One region of the Marinovum sp. 2_MG-2023 genome, then DNA from elsewhere that is predicted to be linked to it. Evidence: riboswitches for the same ligand, from Rfam matches in the RefSeq annotation. Region 1 holds a riboswitch; each other region holds the start of a gene.

What was found. Region 1 has a riboswitch for thiamine pyrophosphate ahead of Q4577_RS07615 (thiamine ABC transporter substrate binding subunit). Riboswitches for the same ligand answer to the same signal wherever they lie in the genome.
Region 2: another riboswitch for thiamine pyrophosphate. It lies ahead of Q4577_RS15645 (Ykof family thiamine-binding protein); the one in region 1 lies ahead of Q4577_RS07615 (thiamine ABC transporter substrate binding subunit).
Region 3: another riboswitch for thiamine pyrophosphate. It lies ahead of thiM (hydroxyethylthiazole kinase); the one in region 1 lies ahead of Q4577_RS07615 (thiamine ABC transporter substrate binding subunit).

What each region holds. Positions count from the first base shown of each region.
Region 1 is NZ_JAUOSD010000005.1:17,174-25,062, forward strand. It holds gene Q4577_RS07605 (ATP-binding cassette domain-containing protein) at 1-170, opposite strand, end outside; gene Q4577_RS07610 (thiamine/thiamine pyrophosphate ABC transporter permease ThiP) at 163-1,677, opposite strand; gene Q4577_RS07615 (thiamine ABC transporter substrate binding subunit) at 1,653-2,636, opposite strand; TPP riboswitch at 2,676-2,781, opposite strand; gene aroC (chorismate synthase) at 2,873-3,988, shown strand; gene Q4577_RS07625 ([protein-PII] uridylyltransferase) at 4,180-6,921, opposite strand; gene Q4577_RS07630 (penicillin-binding protein activator) at 6,959-7,889, opposite strand, start outside.
Region 2 is NZ_JAUOSD010000014.1:49,176-57,064, forward strand. It holds gene Q4577_RS15635 (ABC transporter ATP-binding protein) at 1-327, opposite strand, end outside; gene Q4577_RS15640 (ABC transporter permease) at 314-1,081, opposite strand; gene Q4577_RS15645 (Ykof family thiamine-binding protein) at 1,143-1,736, opposite strand; TPP riboswitch at 1,746-1,852, opposite strand; gene Q4577_RS15650 (SDR family NAD(P)-dependent oxidoreductase) at 2,015-2,767, shown strand; gene trpS (tryptophan--tRNA ligase) at 2,839-3,873, opposite strand; gene Q4577_RS15660 (rhomboid family intramembrane serine protease) at 3,968-4,651, shown strand; gene Q4577_RS15665 (helix-turn-helix transcriptional regulator) at 4,776-5,087, shown strand; gene Q4577_RS15670 (permease) at 5,080-6,105, shown strand; gene Q4577_RS15675 (phospholipase D family protein) at 6,219-7,703, opposite strand; gene murJ (murein biosynthesis integral membrane protein MurJ) at 7,700-7,889, opposite strand, start outside.
Region 3 is NZ_JAUOSD010000017.1:72,955-80,843, forward strand. It holds gene Q4577_RS17580 (amino acid ABC transporter permease) at 1-627, shown strand, start outside; gene Q4577_RS17585 (amino acid ABC transporter permease) at 627-1,271, shown strand; gene Q4577_RS17590 (amino acid ABC transporter ATP-binding protein) at 1,273-2,055, shown strand; gene speB (agmatinase) at 2,106-3,059, shown strand; gene Q4577_RS17600 (TenA family protein) at 3,310-3,966, opposite strand; gene thiD (bifunctional hydroxymethylpyrimidine kinase/phosphomethylpyrimidine kinase) at 3,963-4,769, opposite strand; gene thiE (thiamine phosphate synthase) at 4,766-5,380, opposite strand; gene thiM (hydroxyethylthiazole kinase) at 5,377-6,165, opposite strand; TPP riboswitch at 6,213-6,309, opposite strand; gene Q4577_RS17620 (LysR family transcriptional regulator) at 6,422-7,324, opposite strand; gene Q4577_RS17625 (hypothetical protein) at 7,423-7,731, shown strand; gene Q4577_RS17630 (DUF4440 domain-containing protein) at 7,736-7,889, shown strand, end outside.

The DNA of each region.
Region 1 (7,889 bases):
CAAAGGATCTGGCCACGACTTGGCGGTAGAAAACCGGCGATCATGTTCAGAATCGTGGATTTTCCTGCCCCGCTTGGGCCGATCAGGGCGGTGAACCGTCCCTTGAATTCTGCATTGGCGGCGAGGTGATAGCCCTCCAGGTGCAGGGTGATGTCACGCAGTTCAAGCATTGGCTCGTCCGCCCTTGTCAAAGATCCAGAACAGCCCGAGGCTCATCATCAGCAGCAACAGCGCCGCGCCCTGTGCCGCCTCGATCCGATAGGCCGCCATCAGCTGATAGAGTTGAAAGGGCAAAGTGGCATGTTCACCATCGGCAAACAGGGCGATCACCCCAAGATCCCCCATGGAAAGCGCCGCGGTCAGACCGGCAGCAAAGCCCAAGGGGCGGCGCAGGCGCGGCAACAGCACGATGCGCCATAGCGCCCAGCCGGTGATCCCAAGCGTCGCAGCCAATCTACCGTAATCCTCTCGGGCGGCGTCCAGCTCTGGCCGCAGGATACGCAATACAAAGGGCAGCGCCATAAGTGCATTGACCAGCAATGTGACTGGCAATGCGACCTCTGCCGGGCGCACGAAGGGTTGCACCAAAAGAAAAAGCCCCGTGCCCAGCACCAATCCCGACACGGCGACCCCCAATAACCCGGCCAGCTCACCCAGTTTGGTGGCCAGCGGCAGGGCCAAAAGGATCGTCAATGCGGTCGCGCCGAGCGCAACGCTCAGCGATCGTAACGCAGACGACCATACATCCGCAGACAGCGCAAAAAGCCCCGGCAGGCCGGACAGAATGATCATGGCAAGCGGTGTCAAAAGGAACAGCGCCGCAAAGCCGATCCAAAAGAAATCGACGATCCGCACCACACGGCCGCGCCCATCCCAGCGCTGCGGCACCCGGTCCAGCCCGGCGCCCAACCCATCGGGCGGCGACAGCGCGAACAGGGCCAATGCGGCGGCCATGCCCATGGCCAGTTGAACCAGCGCCAGGGTCGCGGTCTTGCCCAAATCGAAATCGAATTTGAACGCCTGATAGATCGCCAGTTCCACGGTTGTGGCCTTTGGCCCGCCGCCAAGCGTCAGCGCCACGGCAAACGACGTCAGGCAAATCACGAAGATCACCGCAAAAGCCCCCGGCGCGATCCGCGCCAGCATCGGGCGTTCCAGCACCCGGCCCATCGGCGCATCAAGCGATGCGGCCAGGCGAAACCGCTCTGCCGGGATCGCCAGCCAGCCCTGTAAAATCAAACGTGTGGCCAGCGGCAGGTTGAAAAACACATGCGCCAGAATCACGCCGTGATAGCCGTAAATATCAATGCGCGGCAGGCCCAGCCAGCCGCCGATCTGGTTCACCAGACCATTGCCGCCAAAAACCGCCAACAAGCCCAGAACCGCGACAATCACCGGCAGGATAAACGGCGCGCCAAGCAGGGCGATCAATGCGCCGCGCCCGGGAAACTGTTGCCGCGACAGGGCGCGGGCCACCGGAATGGCCAGAACGACGCTCACCGCCGCAGACAGCGCCGCCTGCCAGATCGTGAACCACAGGGCGGCATATTCCGGAGTGCCAAGGCCGCCAAGGCCACCGGCACGCATAATCACCGCAACCACGGGGCCGATCACCAGCCCCGCAGCCAAAAGCGCCCAAACGAAAGGCAGCGTTACTGCGAAAGCGCGCTGCGCCATGCTTCGATCGCTGTATCCCGCAGCGAGGCCGCTTCATCTTCTGAATAGAACAGAACCTTTTCCGGCATCGGCAGTTCGCGGAACCCTTCGGGCCATTTTTCGACCGGAAGCGCCGCAGGCAATGACCAGTTCGAGGTCGGGATCATCGACTGGAATTCCTCGGTCAGGATGAACTGCATGAATTGATCGGCCAGATCGGGGTTGTCCGTGCCGGCCAGCTTCGCCACCAGTTCGACCATGAAGTAATGCCCTTCGGGGAAAATCGCCGCCGATTTGGTCAGGTCTTCTTCGGCAATGATGTGATAGGCGGGGGATGTGGTGTAGCTGAGCACCATGTCGGCCTCACCATCGGTGAAAAGCCCGTAGCTCTCTGACCAGCCTTTGGTCACTGTCACGATTTTCGGCGCGAGCTTTTCCCAGGCTGCCTTGGCCCCGTCGCCATAGACGGCCTGCACCCAAAGCACGAGCGCCAGCCCGGAAATCGACGACCGCGGGTCCTGGATCACCAGCCGGAGGTCATCCGGCGCGTCAAGCAGCGCCTCGAACGAGGCTGGCGGGGTGTCGATCAGTTCGTTGTTATAGATGAACGCCGTGTGGCCATAGTTGAACGGCAGAAAGATCTCATCCGTCCAGTCCACCGGCAGGGTCAATGCCGACATGTCGGCGCCATGTGGGGCAAACAGCCCGCTGTCGCGCGCCTTTTTGGTGATGTCGGATGTCAGACCGATCACAACGTCGGCTTCTGTGCGCTCGCCCTCCAACAGGATGCGAGGCAGAAGATCGCCGGTCTTGTATTGCAGATCACAGTCGCAACGGGCCTCAAACGCGGCTTCGATCCCGGGGCCAGGGCCCCATTCGGAATTGAAATAATCGCCTGCGTATACTGTCAAAACGGGGGTATCCGCCGCGGCCACGGTGGCCGAAGCTGCAACAAGTCCCGCAACGATGGTGCGTCCCAGCATGGGTCTCTCCAAATGTTGTGGGCGGAGTAGGGGCATGCTTGCGCAATCGACCTTCCCTCCGCCGGTTCTAGCCGGTTCAGGTTCAACGGGTTCGCATGTGCATCTCAGCTGGTCATATGGATCAGCACCCCGAGGTGAGGCCATTTCTAGGGCTTTGCCCTATGCGCCACAAGCCAATTGTGCTTGAGACCCGGCCAGTGGCGGCTTAGACGAAAGGAAATGGAGGGTTTGTCATGAGCTATAACACCTTTGGCCGCATGTTCCGTGTCACCACCTGGGGCGAAAGCCACGGACCGGGATTGGGCGCGACCGTTGATGGCTGCCCCCCGGGCATGGAGATTGATGCAGAGTTCCTGCAAATCTGGTTGGACAAACGCAAGCCGGGCCAGAACAAGAACACCACCCAGCGCAAGGAGCCGGACGCGGTCGAGATCCTGTCGGGGGTGTTCGAAGGCAAATCCACCGGCACGCCGATCCAGTTGATGATCCGCAATACCGATCAGCGGTCCAAGGATTACGGCGATATTGTTGAAAAATTCCGCCCCGGTCATGCCGATATCACCTATTGGCAGAAATACGGCATCCGCGATTATCGCGGCGGTGGGCGGTCGTCGGCGCGCGAAACCGCAGCACGGGTTGCGGCCGGTGGCGTGGCGCGGGCCGTGCTGGCGCAGATGCTGCCGGGGCTGAAGATCACCGGCTATATGGTGCAGATGGGCGAAAAGCACATTGATCGGTCGCGCTTTGACTGGGACGAAATTGGGCGCAACGATTTCTGGGTGCCCGATGCGGCGGCGGTGCCGGAATGGGATGCCTATCTTGGGCATTTGCGCAAAGATGCCCATAATTCGGTGGGCGCGGTGATCGAAGTCGTCGCACAGGGCGCGCCCGCGGGTCTTGGCGCGCCGGTCTATGGCAAGCTGGACACCGATCTGGCCACGGCGATGATGTCGATCAACGCGGTCAAAGCGGTGGAAATTGGCGACGGCATGGCGACGGCGGCGCTGACCGGGTCGGAAAACGCCGACGAGATTTTCATGGGGCCGGATGGGCCGGTCTATTCCTCGAACCACGCGGGTGGTATCCTTGGTGGGATTTCCACCGGGCAGGATGTGGTGGTGCGTTTCGCGGTCAAGCCGACGTCGTCGATCCTGACCACGCGCAAGACAATCACCAAATCCGGCGAAGAGACCGAGATCATCACCAAAGGCCGCCACGATCCTTGTGTCGGTATTCGCGCGGTGCCGGTGGGCGAAGCGATGATGGCCTGTGTGTTGCTGGATCATATCCTGATGCATCGCGGCCAGATGGGCGGCGACGTGGGAGAGACATTGGGACGGATCGGTTAACGGGCCCGGATTTCGCCACGCCTTCGCGTGTCGACAGGTTTGGGGGCCTGCCCCCAAATCACAGGATAGATGGGGTGCCAGCCCCCCAAACCCCCCGGGATATTTAAGGTCAGATGAAAGACACGGGTTTGAACCGGGGGCAGCCGGGGAAGGCGCGCGGTTTCGCGTTTTGGTTGACGTGATTGCCCGCTTCAGGACCGTGCCCGTTCGGCCCCTTTTTCAATCGCGTCGCGCAATTTGTTTTCCAGCGACTTTTGTTTGGTGGGCGAGTGGAATTTCAGCCCGAACATGTCTTTGACGTAGAAGCTGTCCACCACCTGTTCGCCGTAAGTCGCAATCACCGCCGATGAAATATAGACATTGGCATTGGCCAATGTGCGGGTCAGGTCGAACAACAGGCCGGGGCGGTCGCGGGTGTCGACCTCGATGATTGTGTAGATTTCCGAGCCATCGTTATCAAAGGTGATATGTGTTGGCACCCGGAAGGCGCGTTCGCGTTTCTTGATCTTGTCGCGGGATTTTATGGCTTCGCGCGCCTTGACCTCGCCCTGAAGGGTTTTCTGGATCATGGATTGCAGGCGCGGTAGTTTGCTGGCTTCATAGGGGGAGCCTTCGGCATCCTGAATCCAGAAGGCCGCCGTGGCAAAGCCGTCCTTGGTGGTAAATGTCCGGGCATCCACCACATTCGCCCCGACCAGAGACAGCGCGCCACACATGCGGCTGAAGATACCGGGATGGTCGGCCATGGCAAAGCATACCCGGGTGGCGTCACGGTCTTCGTCGGGGTGCAGGTCGATGGCAATTGCAGCATCGCCAAGATCACGCAACAGATTGGCAAAGGCCAGATGGGCCGTCACATGCAGGCCCTGCCAATAAGGCGGGTAGTGGCGCGCTGTTTCTGCCCGCAGGTCCTTGACCGGCCAATCCTTGAGCGTTTGGCGCAGCAGCTTCTTGGCCTCGGCCCCGCGGTTTTCGCGGTTCAGCGCCTCCATTCCGCCCTCAAGCGCGCGGCGGGTCTGGCGGTACAGCGCCCGCAGCAGGGCCGCTTTCCAGTTGTTCCAGGTGTTGGGCCCGACGCCGCGAATGTCACAGACCGTCAGCACACAGAGCAGGTTCAGCCGTTCCACGGTTTTCACCGCCTTGGCGAAATCGCGCACGGTGCGTGGATCGGCAATGTCGCGTTTCTGGGCCATGTCGGACATCAAAAGGTGATAGCGCACCAGCCATTCGACGGTTTCGCATTCCTTCTTGTTCAATCCCAGCCGTGGCGCCACCGTGCGGGCAATACGCGCCCCCAGGATCGAGTGGTCTTCGTCCCGCCCCTTGCCAATGTCATGCAGCAGAAGCGCGACAAACAGGACCTTTCGGTCAATGCCGGATTCGATGATGTCGGTTGATACAGGAAGCTCTTCGCCCAGCTCGCCGCGTTCGATTTCCGCCAGATGGTGGATCACCTGGATCGTGTGTTCGTCGACCGTGTAATGATGGTACATATTGAATTGCATCATGGCGACGATGGTCTTGAACTCTGGCAGGAAGGCCCCGAGCACGCCCAATTCGTTCATCCGCCGCAGGGCGCGTTCCGGGTTGCCATGACGTAGCAGCAGATCGAGGAACAGTTTCGCCGCCGCCGGATTGCGGCGCATGTCGTCGTCAATCAGATGCAGGTTCGCCTTGACCAATCGCATGGCATCGGGATGGATCAGCAATTCGCTGCGCAGGCCTTCTTCGAACAGGCGCAGGATGTTCAGCTTGTCTGCCAGAAATGCCGTGTCATCAACAATTGCCAACCGACCGTGGATCACCGAATAGCCTGCCTTGACCCGGCGTTGGCGGCGAAAGAAACGGTCGATCAGCGGCGGGCCCTTGGTGTGGTCGGCCTCTAGCGAGGTCAGGAAGATGCGGGTCAGGTCGCCCACTTCGGTGGCGTGCAGGAAGTAATCCTGCATGAAATGTTCGACCGCGCGTCGCCCGCCCTTGTCGACATAGCCCATGGCGGATGCGACCTCGACCTGGAGATCGAACGCCAGCTGTTCCTGCGGCCGGTTTGACACCAGATGCAAATGACAGCGGGTCGCCCAAAGAAAATTTTCCGCCCGCACAAAGGTTTCGTATTCTTCGGGGCGAAACACCCCAAGGTCCACCAGCTCGCTCGAGTGGTCGACGTGGTGCACATATTTGGCAATCCAATACAGGGATTGCAGGTCGCGCAGCCCGCCTTTGCCTTCTTTGATATTGGGTTCGACCATATAGCGTTGGCCGCCCTGCTTCTTGTGGCGGTCGTCGCGCTCTTCGAGCTTGGCCTCGACAAATTCCCGTTCGCTGCCCTGAAACAGGTCTTTTTGCAGTTTGGTGTCCAGATCCCGCGCAAGCCGTTTGTCGCCCGCCAACAGCCGGTGTTCCAGCAAAGCGGTGCGAATGGTGAAATCTTCGCCGCCGAGGCGAATGCAATCGCGCACCGTGCGTGACGCATGGCCAACCTTCAGCCGCAGATCCCACAGGATGTAGAGCATGGATTCAATCACGCTCTCGGACCAGGGGGTGATCTTGTGGGGTGTCAGAAACAACAGGTCCACATCGGAAAACGGCGCCATTTCCCCGCGGCCATAGCCGCCCACCGCAATCAACGACAGCCGTTCACCGGCGGTGGGATTGGACAGCGGATGCAGCATTTCGGTCGCGACCCGCCATGCGGTCAGCACCAGTTGGTCGGTCAACCAGGTATAGGTGCGTTTGGCGGATTCAGCGGCCAGTGGGTTGGCACGAAACGCGGCGGCGATGGTTTCCATCCCGGCCTTGCGCGCGTCCAGCAGGTGTTTCACCAGAAGCTTGCGGAATTCGCCCGGCCGATCACGGTCAAACTGGGCGATCAAGGTTTCGACCGCGGCAGAGTCAAAGATCTCTGCCGCGGGGCATATCAGAATATCGGTCAATTCGGTCTTTCGTGCAGCGTTAGACTTTTGGGCGGCTTTAGAAGCCTGCTCCGCCAAATGCTTTGGGGGCTGGGTCAAGAATTACCACCTTGTTGCCGCGCACAGAGGCCACCGCCAGCGCGCGTTCATTCGTGCCGTCGGGCCGCAGACGGAACACCCCGCCAACCCCCTGGAAACCGGCGGTTTGCGTCAATGCGCCACGTGTCAGCGCGTCGGATTTGCCCTGGGCGACCAAGGCACCAATTGCAGCGATCCCGTCAAAGGCCAATCCGGCCAGCGGATGCGGGGATGTGCCATAAGCGCCCTGATACCGGCTGTTGAAACTTGCGGTGCGCGCCTGATCCGGCAGGGCAAACCAGCCGCCCTGAACACCAGGCAACGCCAGGGTCTGGGGGGGGACATCCCACCGCGCCAGGCCGATATACTGCGTAGTGTCTGGCGCAATGCCGTTCTCTGGCAGCAATTGCACCAGAAGCGGCAAGGCCCCGGCGGCATTGGATGTCAGGAACACCGCGTCCGATTGCCGTGCGGCGGCGGCGATACGGGGCATCGCATTCAGCACGCCGGCCTGGGAAAATTCAAAAGATTCCGCCGCAGTCACGCGCAGGCCGTTTGTACCGGCAGCGGATTCAATCGCCGCTTTGCCGAACTGGCCTTCGACGTTGTTGGGGTACACAATTGCGACGGTGGATTTGCCGTTGCGTGCAGCATAGCCCAACAGGCGATTGGCCGTATTGCGGAATGTGGGGCCCAGAACAAATACGTTGCCCCCGGCGATCGACGGGTTGTTGGAAAAGCTCAGCACATTCACGTTGTCATCAGACACGGCAACGCCGACCGCATTGGCCGCCTCGCCGAACAGAGGGCCAAGGATGATTTTCGCCCCTTCGTCGACGGCCTTTTGCGCCTGGGCTGCGGCCTGACCTGCGTTGCCGGCCGTGTCGTAAACCCGCAGATCAATGCGCACC
Region 2 (7,889 bases), on a different contig from region 1:
CTGTGCGTCGCGGCGATGAACCCCGGCGATTTCCAGCCCGAGGGCCGCGTTTTCGGCGATGGTCAGCCAGGGAAACAGCGTGTCCTGCTGCGGCTGATAGGCAATGCTTGGATGCGGCGGGGTCAGGGCGCTGCCATCCAGCCGGGCGCGACCCTGTGCGGTCAGCGTCGGTGGCAGGACCCCGGCCAGCCATTTCACCACCGATGATTTGCCACAGCCAGAAGGGCCGATCAGGCAGGTGATTTGGCCCTCCGCCAATTCCAGTGACAGATTCTGCACCAATTGGGTGTCCGCTGCGGCGATGGTCAGCCCTTCAACCTGTAGCATCGTTGTCCCTCCGGAAACGGCGCCCGGTGGCCCGGTCGACCCCGTGCAAGAGCGCAAGCAACAACAAGGTCAGACAGGCAGAAACGACAACGGCGGCCAGCACCAGATCGGCGCGAAAGTTGTTCTTTGCCGACAGGATATAAATCCCAAGACCGCGCCGCGCGCCTGAATATTCTGCAAAGATGGCGGCCACCACCGCATAGGTCGCCGAAATGCGCAGCCCGGCAAAGAAGGCCGGCCGCGCCACGGGCAGGGTCGCGCGGCGAAACACGCTCCATTGTCCTGCGCCCATGGACACCAATTGATCCCGATAGGCCAGCGGCAGCCGGGCATATCCCGACAGCAGGCTGACCAGCATCGGGAAAAACGTCACGAGGATGACCAGCAATACCTTTGGCAACAGCCCGAAGCCGAACCACAACACCATAAGCGGCGCCAGCGCCACGATCGGCACCGTTTGGCTGGCCACCAGCAACGGCATCGCCCCACGGCGCAGCCAGGGCAGGAAATACAAGGCGACCGAAGTGGCAAATGCCACCAGCACCGACAGGCTGAACCCGGTTGCGGTCACCGTCAGGGTGGCCAGTGCATGGCTGCCGATGTCGGCCCGGTTCAACCACAGGCCGCGCAGCACATCATGCGGCGCCGGCAACACCAGCGGCGACACCGCCGCGCGGGCGCAATAGACCTCCCAGGCTGACAGCAACGCCAGCGCAATAAGAACGGTCGGAAAGCTCCGTTTCAGAAACGACATTGGTGTCTCCGGTCGCAGGACCGCGCCCCTGCATCCTGTGCAGGGCGGCGGGTCGGTGCGTTCAGCGCAGGCTGGGGGAGTTGGCAGAGGCGGTCATGTCAATGGTGACATGGCCCTCGGCTGGGCCAAACCGCAGGAAAGCCTGCCGCAGAACCTCGAACACGGCGCCGGCGTCACCGCGCAGACGGGTGCAGAAATTCTTGGATTTCAAAAAGGTGCCAGAACCTTTCAGAAAGTCGATGCAGCCATAAATCTCGTCCATATGGCCATCCTGGCCCAAGACATAGAGCGAGAACTGCACATCAATCTCGACCCCGGTGACCGGGGCATCGGTCACGGCCTGATGGGCCAATGTCTGGCGCTCTGCCAATGACAGCGATTGTGCCTTGGTCAGCGTCTCGCAATGACAAGAGGGGTCATCCGGTTCCCCGGGACAGCCGCGCGACAGGGTGACATGCATCGCGACATGATCCGGCTGGGCAGCAACCGTCGCAAACAGATCGCGGATCGCGTCGAACAACGGCCCCGGCGCGCCGACCATAAGCGTCGACATATCGTCGGTCTCGATCCGAAGATCCTGTTGATATGGGGTAAAGGCCTTGAGCCCGGACAGGATGACATCGACAAAATCGGACGTCATCGGGTAGAGTGACACTTGCGCGCCTATAAACATATGTGACCTCGCTCCGCTGGTATGATCCAGATCAGCTGTGGAGGGTTCACGCATCGTCGCGCATCTCAGCCCCGTTCGGGACACCCCTGGCTATTTCGCGTGCAACATTCATTGCATCGCCGGCCATGTCAAGCGCTGTTTGTCCGGGGGGCAGCCTTGGGCCGGATATGGCATTTGAGATCAGATTTTGGACCTCAAATATCATTGTCTGCCATGCCCTGCGGCCCTACCGATCAGGGGGAAAGACGTGGGAGGATGTTATGGACATCGAAGGCAAGACAATCTTGGTCACCGGGGCCAATTCCGGGCTGGGCGCGGGTGTGGCCGCGCGCCTGTTGGCGGATGGGGCCAATGTGGTGGGGATCGACATTGCCACCGACGGCGCGCCGCAGCACGACAGATTTGCGCTGGTCAAGGCCGATGTGACCGCGCCCGATCAGGTGGCTGCGGCGATCGAAACCGCCAAAAGCCGATTTGGCGCGCTGCATGGTCTGGTCAATTGCGCCGGGATCGCGCCGGGACAGAAGATCGTCGGCCGCGACGGCGCGCATGATCTGGCGCTGTTTTCCAAGGCGGTTTCGATCAATCTGATTGGCACGTTCAACACCATGCGGCTGGCCGCCGAAGCAATGGCGGGCGGCGATGCCGGCCACGAGGGCGAACGCGGTGTGATCATCAATACCGCCTCGATTGCGGCCTTTGACGGCCAGATCGGACAGGCGGCTTATGCGGCCTCCAAGGGGGGTGTTGTCAGCCTCACTTTGCCGGCCGCACGTGAATTGGCGCGCTCGGGCATTCGGGTGATGGCTATTGCGCCGGGTATCTTTGAAACGCCGATGATGGCCGGTCTACCACAAGAGGTGCAGGACTCTCTGGGGGCCAAGGTGCCGTTTCCGGCGCGGCTTGGGAAGGCGTCGGAATTCGCCGAGCTGGTGGCGGCAATTTTCGCAAACCCCATGCTGAACGGCGAGGTGATCCGCCTGGATGGTGCACTGCGCATGACGGCGAAATAGCGGGGCGTGAAAGTCAGATTGCATTGGCCGCGGGGCGTGGATGTGCCCCGCGGCTTTTGTTTGGTTCCGGCCTAGCTGCGCACCATGCCGAGGATGTCATAGGTCTTGTCCAGGATCGGCGACGCAATGTCGCGCGCGCGACCGGCGCCATGACCAAGGATGCGGTCGATTTCCGGCAGGTCATCCATAAGCCGCGACATCTCGGTCGAAATCGGCGCCAGTTTCGCCACCGCCAAATCAGCCAGCATCGGTTTGAATTCCGAAAACTGCTTGCCGCCGACATCACCCAGCACCTGATCGACGCTTTGGTCATTCAGCGCCGCATAGATGTTGACCAGATTGCGCGCCTCGGCCCGGTCTTCCAGACCTTTGGCCTCGCTTGGCAGCGCCTCGGGGTCGGTCTTGGCCTTGCGGATCTTTTTCGCAATCGTGTCGGCATCATCGGTCAGATTGATCCGGCTGGCGTCCGAAGGATCGGATTTCGACATCTTTTTTGTGCCGTCCCGCAGGCTCATCACCCGGGTTGCGGCACCTTCGATCACCGGTTCCGGGATCGGAAAGAAATCGACGCCAAAATCATTGTTGAACTTGATCGCGATGTCACGCGTCAGTTCCAGATGCTGTTTCTGGTCCTCGCCCACCGGCACATGCGTCGCGTGGTAAACAAGAATGTCGGCGGCCATCAGCGCAGGATAGGCCAAAAGCCCCAGCGATGCGTTTTCCTGATTCTTGCCGGCCTTGTCCTTCCACTGGGTCATGCGCTTCATCCAGCCCATGCGCGCCACACAGTTGAAAACCCACGCCAATTGGGCATGTGCAGACACTTGCGACTGGTTGAACAGGATGGATTTTTCCGGGTCGATACCCGACGCAATGAACCCGGCGGCCAGTTCGCGGGTGGCATGGCGCAGATCATTGGGGTCTTGCCAGACGGTGATCGCATGCATGTCGACCATGCAGAAAATTGATTGCACGCCATCGTCCTGACTGTCGGCAAAGCGCTTCAGCGCGCCAAGATAATTGCCAAGATGCAGGTTGCCCGAAGGCTGAATCCCCGAAAAGACGCGGGGGGTAAAGGCAGATGGGGTTTGGACGCCCTCTGTCATGGGGTTTCTCCGTCTGGATTTCCGATTGTTCTGCGCTTACCCATGCACCAGAGGGTCGTCAAGGTGAAGGCCCAGCCAGACCGCAGGGATGCCCATGCACGATCCGATGAACCAGCCGCCGATCAACCCCTTGCCGCCGGTCATTGTGGCGCTGTTTCTGGTGATTGCCGGGATTGAATTGACGTTTCAGGCGGGCGCGCAGGGCTTTGTCGGCGGGCCGACTGCGGTCGGCTGGCGGCTGGATGCGGTGCGCACATATGCCTTCTCCGGTGACATATTCGACTGGATGCTGGCCAATGGGGTGTTCCCGCTGGAACATATGATCCGTTTTGTCAGCTATCCGTTCCTTCAGGCCAATTTCAGTCATGCGCTGTTTGTCAGTGTCATGTTGCTGGCGCTGGGCAAATGGGTGGGCGAGGTCATGGGCGGCGTTCGGGTGCTGGTGCTGTTTCTTGGGTCATCCATCATCGGCGCGGTGTTTTATGGCGCGGTTTTGAATGATCCCGTGCCGCTGATCGGCGGCTTTCCGGGGGTCTATGGCATTATCGGCGGCTTTACCCTTCTGCTTTGGCGGCAATTGGGTGCCGAGGGCGGGCAGCAGATGCGCGCGTTTTCCTTGATCGGCATGTTGCTGGCGATCCGGCTGGTGTTCAGCCTGCTTTATGGCGCTGACAGCACATGGGCCGCTGATTTTGCCGGATTTGTGGGCGGATTTGCCATGTCGATATTGCTGGCGCCCGGGGGCTGGTCGGCGTTTCTGGCGCGTATCCGGCGCTAGGGTCAGGACCCTAGACAGCACAGAGCCGCTTTTCAGATCTGTTGGACCGCCGGTTCGGGCGGAGGCTTGACCGTGGTCAATCAAAACCATAAAACTAGTTTTATCGAATCAATGGGGATTTTGGATGAACTGGGAACAAGCGGCGGCAGGATTTGCCGCGATGGGATCTGAAGCCAGATTGCAAGTGCTGCGCATCTTGATCCGTGCGGGCGAAAGCGGCCTGACGGTATCGGATCTTCAGGACCGGACCGGGATCGCGCCATCCACGCTGGCGCATCACCTGAAATTTCTGGCGGGTGCGGCGCTTATTGATCAACAGCGTGATGGCCGCATGGTGATAAACCGCGCCGATTACGCGCAATTGGAACAGCTTGCACAATTCATTCTGTGTGAATGCTGTGCGGATGAAACCAGAAAGGCGGCGAACAATGGCTGATCTGACGCAATCGCCGAAACGCGATCTGGTGAACGGGTTGAAGACCCCGTGGACGGTTGTGGTGATCGTTCCGTTGTGTGTGGCGCTGCTGGATCCGGGGCAGTTCGTTCCAGTTGTGGAATTCGCGCTGCGGGCGTTTCTTGGCACCTTGCCCTTTATCCTCTTTGCTGTGCTGTTGATTGCCTATCTCAAGGCCGCCGGGGCCGAAGCGATGATCGCCCGTGCGTTTGAAGGCCGCGAGACCCAGGCGATCTTCATGGCGGCGCTGTTTGGCGGGCTTGCCCCGTTTTGTTCCTGTGAGGTCATTCCCTTTATCGCCGGGCTTTTGGCGCTGGGCGCGCCGCTGTCTGCGGTCATGGCGTTCTGGCTGTCCTCGCCGCTGATTGATCCGCCCACATTGCTGATCACCGCTGCTGCCCTTGGATGGCCGTTTGCGGTGGGAAAGGCGATTGTCGCGGTGGGCCTGGGTCTGTTTGGTGGCTTTGCCGTCCGGGCAATGGTCGGGGCCGGCGCATTTGGCGATGTGTTGCGGCCGCGCAAATCTGCGGGCTGTGGTTGTGGGCCAAATCCGTTGGAGGGACGCCCGGTATGGAAGTTCTGGACCGAAGAAAAACGGCGCGGCGAATTCCGGGCACAGATGATCGAGAACATAGTGTTCCTGGCGAAATGGCTGGCGCTGGCCTATGTGCTTGAGGCGCTTTTGGTCACCTATGTGCCCGCTGATGTGATTGTGCGATTGGTTGGCGGCGACGGTGTTGTTCCGGTGGTGATCGCGGCCTTTGTGGGGATGCCGGCCTATCTCAACTCTTATGTTGCGCCGCCGCTTTTGGCGGGGCTGGTGGAGCAAGGCATGACATCCGGCGCAGCAATGGCGTTCATGATTGCCGGCGCGGTCAGTTCGGTGCCGGCCATGGCGGCGGTCTGGTCGCTGGTGAAGCCACGGGTGTTTTTCACCTATCTCGGACTGGGGGTCAGCGGCGCGATTTTTGCCGGCTTGGTCTTTGGCACGCTTTATTAAGCGGCGCGCCGGGGCGCACAGGTTGGATTTGCGTTCAGGCCACGCAGGCCTTGAGGGGGCCAGCCCCCTCAAAACCCCCGGCGTATTTCAAAAGAGAAGAAGCCCGCCGGTGGTTAGAACATGTCGTTTGGCAGGATCGGCAGCAGGCGGGAGAAACGGCGCAGTTTTTCCAGCGGGTACGGCAAGACAAAGCCTCTGCGTTCTCTTGCGGGCAGGGCCGCATTTCTTGTGGCTTGTGCGGTCCATGTGGCGGCCTTTGATGGGTCGCCGGTCTGGTCCTTGCCCAGCCATTTTTGCGCCAGTTGCTGCCGCAGGGCGCTGATTTCTGCCTTGCCGTCAAAGGCGATGGAGGCTTCGGTATCCCAGCGCAGCGAGCGGCCGTTCAGATTGGCAGAGCCGACAATGCCGATCCGGTCGTCGACCAATGTGACCTTGGAATGGACATAGACCGGCCCGGCGCCGTGGATTTGCGGGCTGTCGGGGTCTGCGGGATAGGGTTGCGCCGGGGCGATGATGGCCGTGCGTGCACCATAGGCGCGTTCCAGCCGGATCAATCCGCGCATTTGCAGGGCATGGGCGTGGCGGGCATCCCAGCCGTCGTCGCCGCCAAACAACACGCGCTCGGCGAAGGGGGGCAAGATCAGGATCAGGTTCAGGTCGCGGTGGTCCGCTGCCCGGACCAACGCGTCGATCACCGGGCGGTGGCGGAGGAACTGCGTTTCAATATAGAGGCTGGCGCGGGCGCTTTGGATTGCCTCAATCACGGCGGTTTCGTTTTCGCGGATTTTCGGGCGGGGGCCCAATCGGGTCAGTCCCGGGCAGGCAATTGACAATGTCCGCAGCAGACGAGGGCCGGAATGCGGCTGGGTTTGGGGTGGCTGTAACGGTGTTGCGTCGTCGTTCACCGGGGGCGTGCAGTTGCGCGCGGCGTTCCAGCTGTCGGCGAAATGCGCGGCGAGATCACGGCAAAATGCGCCATCGGCGCGGACCGATACGTCGTGCCAGGTGTCTTCGGGATTGCGGTCATGGTCGGGGGTATCAAAGCGGCGTTCATTGATGTCCAATCCGCCAATGATACAGGACTGGTCATCGACCACGGCGAATTTCTGATGGATGGTGACCGGGCGCAGGTGATTGGTCCCGCGCAGAGCGGCCCGTTCCACCGGTGTCAGATCATCGGGGTCTTGCGTGCGCATTTCCGCCAGACGTTTTTGCAGCCGGTCGCGCATCGCCAGCCGCCAGAACAGGCCGGCGCTTTGGCCATGCGGGGCGCAGAGGATCTGGGCGTCGCCTGATACGCAGCGTTGCAAATGGCGCACGGCCCGCCAGGAGTTTTGATGCAGATCCGGGGCAAAGATCGGGTCGAAATCGGCCAGCAAGACCCGGAGGGCAACGCCCCGTGCGGTGACATCGGCCAGCAGATCGGCCCAGGTGTCGAGCCCACGGTCGCGCAGCCCCGGATCGCGCAGTCGGGTGCGCGGATCAAAGATGCGGAAGGACATCCAGACCTTGTGTTCGGCCTCATCCACCAGCCGCTCCAGCGCGGGAAAGGCCTGGGCGGCGGTGATCAATGGGGTGATGGGTGTGGTGTCTGTCATGATCTGCGCCGACGTAGTGTGCTCTTTAGTTCGTGCAAGCTGAAGGCGCCAAACACCTGGCCAAAGATGAAATAGGCCAGCGAGCCGAGCAGGATCAGCGCGGCCAGTGCCGGATAGCGGATGTAGTCCATCACCAGATAGCGCCCAAGTGCCGCATTCAGCCCCCAGAGCACCAGCCCCATGGCC
Region 3 (7,889 bases), on a different contig from region 1:
GCTGTCCTGATCGAAGGCGTGCTGACAACCCTTGGGGTCAGCTTTCTTGCTATCGCGCTTGGCGCCCCCCTTGGTCTTATTCTGGCGACTGCTAGTCGCCAGAATAACGGGCTGGTGCGTCGATCAACACGAGTCTACGTTTCGTTTTGGCGGGGCACGCCAATTTTGGTGCAGCTCCTGCTGATTTTCTATCTTCTGCCAGCAATTGGCATCAACCTACCGCCAACGCTGGCTGCGGTGGTGGCGCTCGCCTGCAATACCGCTGCCTTCCAGTCTGAAATCTATCGCGCTGGACTTGCCGCTGTGCCTGAGGGCGAAGTAGAAGCCGCCCAGATGCTGGCATTGTCCCGCCGCCAAATCCTTGCGAAAATTGAAGCGCCTCAGGCCATCCGCATCATGCTGCCTGCATTGGTTGGTGAAACGCTGGCATTGGTGCGAAATTCCTCACTGATTTCCGTCATCGCCGTCACCGACCTGACACGACGTGCGCAGCAAATCGCTTCGTCTACCTTTCAGCCGCTGGACAGCTACATGATCGCATTGATCCTCTATGTCGCGATCGCCTTGGTTCTATCGGCCATTGGCATGTTGCTGGAGCGCCGCCTGAAACAACAGGAGGCGCATTGATGAGCCTTACTTCTACAGATTTAGGGCTCCTAGTTCAGGGGCTTGGTCTCACGGCATGGATGACGCTGTGGGGCACGCTTCTTGCTCTGGCGCTCGCAGTTCCCCTTGCGTTGTGCCTGCGTTCCAACCGTTTCTGGATCAGTGCACCCGCACGCATCTACGTCGAAGTGATGCGCGGGGCTCCGCTCGTTCTGTTGTTGTTTTTGCTGTATTACGGGGGGCCACAGATTGGATTGCGCCTATCTGCACCGGTGGCCGGCATTGTCGGCCTGGGCTTTTTCGGAGCTGGGGCATTCGCGGAAATCCTGCGGGCCGGCCTGAATGCAGTTCCGACCGGAGATGTCGAGGCGGCATCCATGTTGGGCATCAATCGCCTCAAATGTATTGTGCATATTGAGATCCCACAGGCCGCCCGAACCGTCATTCCACCGATCTTTGGCCAAACTATTATCCTGGTTAAAGAATCTGCCGTCTTATCCGTCATAACCATCGCCGAACTCACCAAAGCGGCCAGCGAATTGGCGACCCTCACCTTTTCTGTGCAACCGTTTATCGTCGCGGCGCTTCTGTATTGGGCGCTCGTCGAAGCAATTGCACAGGTTGGACTCGCCGCTGAGCGGCACTACCAAATAGGAGGCCACTGAGATGCCCAATACCGAACATGCCATCAGTGCCCGCAAAGTCACCAAGGCCTATGGAACCAAGACCGTTCTTCGCGATGTCGATCTGACAGTCGATGAGGGCGAGGTGGTCTGTATTATCGGCCCGTCCGGTTCAGGGAAATCCACTCTGCTGCGAACGCTTGCGTTTCTGGCCCCTCACGACGGTGGAGATATCCACATTTTCGGACGCGAGATCGGCTGGAACGGTGGCGCAGAGCAAAAGGTCAAGCAAAGTGAAAAAGAGCTGGCCGAGGCACGTGCGCCTCTGGGTATGGTCTTTCAGCACTTTCATCTATGGCCACATATGAAGGCCATCGACAACGTGGCTTTGGCGTTGAAACTGGTGCACGGAAAATCTGCTTTGGAAGCAGAGACCATTGCCTTTGATGCGTTGAAAAAGGTTGGTCTTGGCGAACATGCCTACAAACATCCCCATCAATTGTCCGGCGGTCAAAAACAACGTGTTGCCATCGCACGTGCACTTGCGGTCTCTCCCATGGCCATCCTGTTTGATGAGCCTACCTCAGCTCTGGACCCTGAACTGGTGGGGGAAGTTCTGAACGTCATGCGTGCTCTGGCCGATGACGGTATGACAATGGTGATTGTCACCCACGAAATGGGCTTCGCTGCTCAGGCGGCAAACCGTGTGGTGTTCATGGATCATGGCACCGTCGTTGAAGACGGCCCACCAGCCGAAATTTTTGGCAATCCCAAAAGCGAACGACTGCGCCAATTTTTGGAAACCTCGCGTGAGCGCGCGATCTGAACAGTGTGTCCCACCATCGGGGCGTCTTCAACAACAAGAGAAGAATAGAAATGAGCCACGGATACGAAACCGGTCGCTTGGACCTGCCTTTTGTCGGAATCGCGACGTTTGCAAAATCCCCTTATGAGCCGGATTGGTCCAGAATTGACGCCGATGTCGCCATTTTGGGTGCGCCTTTTGACTTTGGCACCCAGTGGCGTGCAGGCGCACGATTTGGCCCACGCGGCATTCGTGATGCCTCCACATTGTTCTCGTTTGGCCATGCTGGGGCTTATGATCACGAAGATGACGTGACCTATCTTGCAGACACACGGATTGTGGACATTGGTGATGCCGACATCGTGCACACCGATACCAAGAGCAGCCATGCCAATATCGAAAAAGGCGTACGCGCTATTCTGGATGCCGGCGCGTTACCGGTTGTTCTAGGCGGCGATCACTCGATCAATATTCCTTGCGTCGCTGCATTTTCGGACCAGGATCCAATCCACATCGTACAGATCGACGCCCACCTGGATTTCGTCGATGAGCGCCACGGTGTGCGCAATGGTCACGGCAACCCGATGCGCCGCGCCGCCGAGCGCCCCTGGGTCACGGGCCTGTCTCAAGTCGGTATACGCAATGTCTCTTCCACCGCTAAAGAAGGGTACGATGACGCGCGCAAAATGGGTTCAGATATCGTGTCCGTGCGCCAGTTCCGAACCATGGGCGTGGAGGCGATGCTGGAGCGCATTCCAGAGGGGAAACGTTACTATCTGACGATTGATATTGACGGATTTGATCCTTCGATTGCGCCAGGAACGGGCACACCGAGTCACGGTGGCTTCTTGTACTATGAGGTCTTGGAGTTTGTGGACGGTCTTTCCAAACGTGGGAAAATCGTTGGAATTGATCTTGTCGAAGTTGCGCCGGATTATGACCACACAGGCACAACCAGTATTCTGGCCGCACAAATTCTGCTGAATGCCATCGGTCGAATTTTTGAAAACCAGACAGAAGCGTAACACGGGGCTGGTTCTGCAGCATTCGTACACCAGGCTCAATGTACGATCTGGGCCGTTCCTGACGGTCTGAGGGCGGGGCTTGCGATGCAAGCCTCGCCGCCGCAGGTTGGCTTTGAGCCAAAAGCGACCGACGTCGCGCAGTGCGTGAAGGGCGATATTTGTAGTCCCAGTTTAGACCCAGGTCAGATGTAATCGGTCAACACTTGCAAACAGACGCATGTGGTTTGGTTCTATGCGTGCTGTTCGGCGATCACCATCCACTCCGATGATATGCGCTGTCCCAGAACTTCCACTCATGCCAAGACGCTTTTGCAAAGGCTTTCTGCATGGCGTTTCGTGTTGACGTGTCGGCGGTCTTTCCCAGAACGTCCGTTAGATCAAGCATGCCTTGAACCGAGGCCTCGAATGCTTCGCTGGCATAGGTATCAATCCAGGCGCGATAGGGATGATCTGCCGCCGCTTGTGCGTGGATCGCGGCGCCAACGCGTTGATATATCCAAAAGCATGGCAATAGCGACACGACCGCGATCGGAAACGGATCAACTGCCGCCGTGCGGATGAGAAAGCTGACGTAGTGATCGCAGGCCCGCGAGGGTGGAGTTGTCGCGAAATCTGCGGGGGAGACGCCGTATAGCCTCATGTATTCACCGTGCAACTGCCGTTCCACCGCAATCGCCCCGTTGGCGGACCCTGCCAGTCTTGCTATATTTTCTGCATCCGGCGCACGAGAGGCCGCCAGGGCGAGCGCACGTGCGAAACCTTCCAGGTAATGTGCATCCTGAATGATGTATTCACGAAACGTCTCTGGTGGCAGGGTACCTTGCGCTAATTCAGTATTGAACGGCATCGTGCGGATTGCGTCTTGGAGGTCGGCAGTCATGGACCACAGGTCTTGGGTAAAGCTCATGTCTGGTTCTCGGCTTGGGGGTGAAAATGATGAACCGGGCCGTGACCACCACCGACCGAGAGGTCGCCGGCGGCCATAATCGCACCCGTGATATAGGCCTTGGCACGACGGGCCGCGTCGGGCAGCGCGTGGGCAAACGCGATTTGTGTCGCTAACGCAGAAGATAATGTGCAGCCGGTGCCATGTGTGTTTGACGTCTCAAACCGCTCGGCAGGCAGTGCGGTTTCGCCGAGTGACGTGATCAGCAGGTCCGTCGCCATAGCACCCGCCAGATGCCCGCCTTTGATCAAAACGGCATCACAGCCCGTCGCCCTGAGCTGGAAAGCCTGGTCTCTCATCTCTTCCAGGGTTGTGGCCTCAGTCGTTTGCAAAAGGTCCGCAGCTTCGGGCAGGTTTGGCGTCAACACGCTGGCGCGCGGCAAAAGGCGTTCGCGTAGGGCCATAACGGCATCTGCCGCCAGCAACCTGTCACCGCCTTTGGCCACCATGACGGGGTCCAGCACAATGGGTACATCCAATCCTTCAAGCGCGTTCGCCACGGTTTCGATTGTCGCGACATCCCCCAGCATCCCGATCTTGATCGCGTGAATGTCGATATCCGCGCGGAGCGCGGCAATCTGGGCTGCGATCATTGGGCCGGACACCATTTCGACCGCTGTCACGCCCTTTGTGTTCTGGGCCGTCAACGCAGTGATGACCGCCATTGCGTAGCCGCCGTTGGCGGAAATCGCTTTGATGTCAGCCTGAATGCCGGCCCCGCCTGAAGGGTCCGATCCCGCAATGGTCAGGATATTGGGGATCATATGTCGCTCCATTGATCAAGAAAGCCACGGGCTGCACGTTCCGGCTCTCGCGCGCGGGAAATAGCCGATACCACTGCGATGCCTGTGCATCCCGCGCGACGCACGCTGGCCACGTCCGCTGCGGTCAGCCCGCCGATGGCCATGCAGGGCAACGCCGCCGCACGGGTGATATCCGCCAGACCATCAAAGCCCAACGGGTGGGCATGGTCGGGCTTGGAGGCTGTTGCGCGCACCGGACCGACGCCCAGATACGTGACACAATCAAGAGGGACTTCCGCCATCTGCGCCGGCGTTTCAATCGACAGTCCAAGTACAGCATCCGGCCCGATCCGCGCGCGAATTTCGGCAGGGTCGCCATCAGATTGACCGACATGCACGCCAAAACACCCCAAGGTGCAGGCGATCTCCAAACGATCATTCAAGATCAACTTCGCACCCAAAGGATCAAGCCGCGCGCGCAGGGCCTTTGCAAGATCGGCAAAACCTGCGTCGTCAAGTGTCTTATGGCGCAACTGAACCCAGACCGCCCCACCGCGCGCGGCCTGTTCGGCTTGATCCACAATGGGCAACGGTGCATCGGCATCGGTGATGAAGCAAAGGGGCGGGATCATGCGGCCTCGATCCGCGCCATTGCATCCAGCTCGTCGCCGGTCATTGCGAACAAGGCATCCAGAAACGCCACCTGAAAACTGCCGGGACCACGGGCAGTTTGCGCCGCCACTTCGCCTGCGGCACCGTAATAGGCCAGCGCGGAAACTGTTGCCTGAAACGGTGGGGCAACTGCGCAAAACGCGGCCACAACGCCCGTCAACGAACACCCCAAAGCAGTGACGCGGGGCATCATCGGATCGCCGTTCGCGATACGTGCTGACTGTGTACCATCCGTGACGAAATCGACCTCTCCTGTCACCGCCACAACGGCGTTTGTGCGTATTGCCAGATCACGCGCGGCAATCTCGGCGGCAGAGACGGGATCAGCGGCATCGGCACCTCGTCCCTGCGCCGAAGCGCCTGACAAGGCGAGAATTTCAGACGCGTTCCCGCGGATCACCGTTGGGCCCAATGCCAGCAAGCGTGTGCCAAGCTCGCGTCTCAACTCTGTCGCGCCCACGGCAACAGGGTCCAGAACCCACGGTTTTCCATTTTCACCAGCCGCCTTGGCCGCGATCTGCATGCAGGCGGCCCATTCATCATCAAGTGTGCCAATGTTAATGCTCAACGAAGACGCCAGGCCTGCGAATTCAGCGGCCTCGCCCCGCGCATGGGCCATGGCAGGCGAGGCCCCCGCCGCCTGCATGATGTTGGCCATCACATTCATGGCCACATAGTTGGTTATGTTTTGCACCAGCGGTGCCGCCGCACGCATGGCGTTCAGATCGTGTGAAGGTTGGTTCATATGCATCCCTTTCTAAGACGAAGGGAATCGGTTTGACCCAATTAATCACAGGGGCAAACACAACTTCCTACGCCGGTATGAGCCGGTTCAGGTTCAAAGGGTACGTCTCAACCCGACCGATGCCGGATGCCCCTGTTGTGCGCTTGATGCTAACGATTTCGGTTCTAGTGTCAAATGCAGAGTAAAATTCGACCTCAGCATAAAGCCAATCAAAACCAGCCCATTATTCAAAACGGACCGAGGTCGGTAATGTCCGCTATCTCCCTGCTGGCGATGCCTTTGCCATATCCACAAAAGCTCTGAGCCGACGCGTCATATTGCGTTTGCTGCGATAGTTCAGAGAGTATCGCGGCAATTGAACGAGGTGATCGCTTAACACTTCGGTCAAGCCATCTTCGCCCAGATGTGGCACGGCAATTTCTCGATAAAGGTAGGCCAACCCAAGCCCTTGCTTTGCATAGTGGACCAAGGACCGCATATCGTTCGCCACCATCCGTGGTTTCGGTTGCATCGTATAGGCCCCGTCCGGCCCATCAAAGCCCCAGGGCGCGTTTTGTCCTCCCATACCGAAGGCGTAGCAAATCGCGTCATGATTCAAGATGTCCTTCGGCTCTTCCGGCCTGCCGTTCTCGTCCAGATATTGCGGCGATGCGACAATGGTCATTGCCAACTCTGGCCCGACCGGTACGGCGTGGGTGTCTGGCCCAAGCAGCGTATTCGACCGAATGGCCGCATCAACGCCGGACGCAAGAAGGTCAACTTTCTTGTCGTCATAAATGAGCTCAACATTGACGCCCGGATACTCAAGCGCAAACCGCGCGACCAGATCATCCAGAAAGAACGGACCTGCGCTATACGGGGCTGTCAGGCGAAGAGTGCCCGTGACTTCATCCTTCTGTTCATCCAAGTCATTCATCGCCCCTTCAAGCTCGATGATTGCCGGAAGGCTTTTTGCGTAGAACTGTTCGCCAATGGGTGTGAGTGCAACCGACCGAGATGATCGCTCCAATAGCCGGACGCCAAGACGATCCTCAAATCGTTGCACAGCTTCGCTAACCGATGCCGGGGCCAATTGAAGGTGTTCTGCTGCCGCGCGGAAACCGCCGCGCCGCGCCACTTCAACAAAGACGCGGATATCGCCAAAACCATCACGGGCCATTGTTCGATTTTCCGATCACTAAGTTAGGTATTAGGTGGGTTATCCTTACGGTAGCAGCGTCATAAGTTCTCAGCAAGACACAAAACGAGGACAAACCAATGGCGCAGATCACCGAGATTTTCATTCTCAAGATGAAAGATGACCCACAAGTCGATGCGATCCGCGAAGCTGCCCGCAAAGACTTTGTCGCCCTTGATGGCGTGACATCATGGGAAACCTTGGTGACGACAGATGAATCTCGCAAAACCCTCTATGCAGACATCTTCACATTTCCAGATCACGAGACAGCCAAGCGGGTGACGCCGGAGTTCGCCAAACGTCCTGCGACCCAGGCTTTCCTTGGTCAAATCGAAGAAATCGTCGTTGGCCAATTCTTCACTGCCTATCAACCCAAACCATCGGAGTAAGACAATGACTGTACGTGACGAAATCCAAGCCGCAATTAATGAGTGGAACAATGGCCTCGACAGCGGGGACATCGAGCGCATGGTGGCGTCCTGCCATCCGGACGTTATGACCATCAACGAACGCCAGCCTGTCACAGTTGGCACGCAAGCCATTCGCG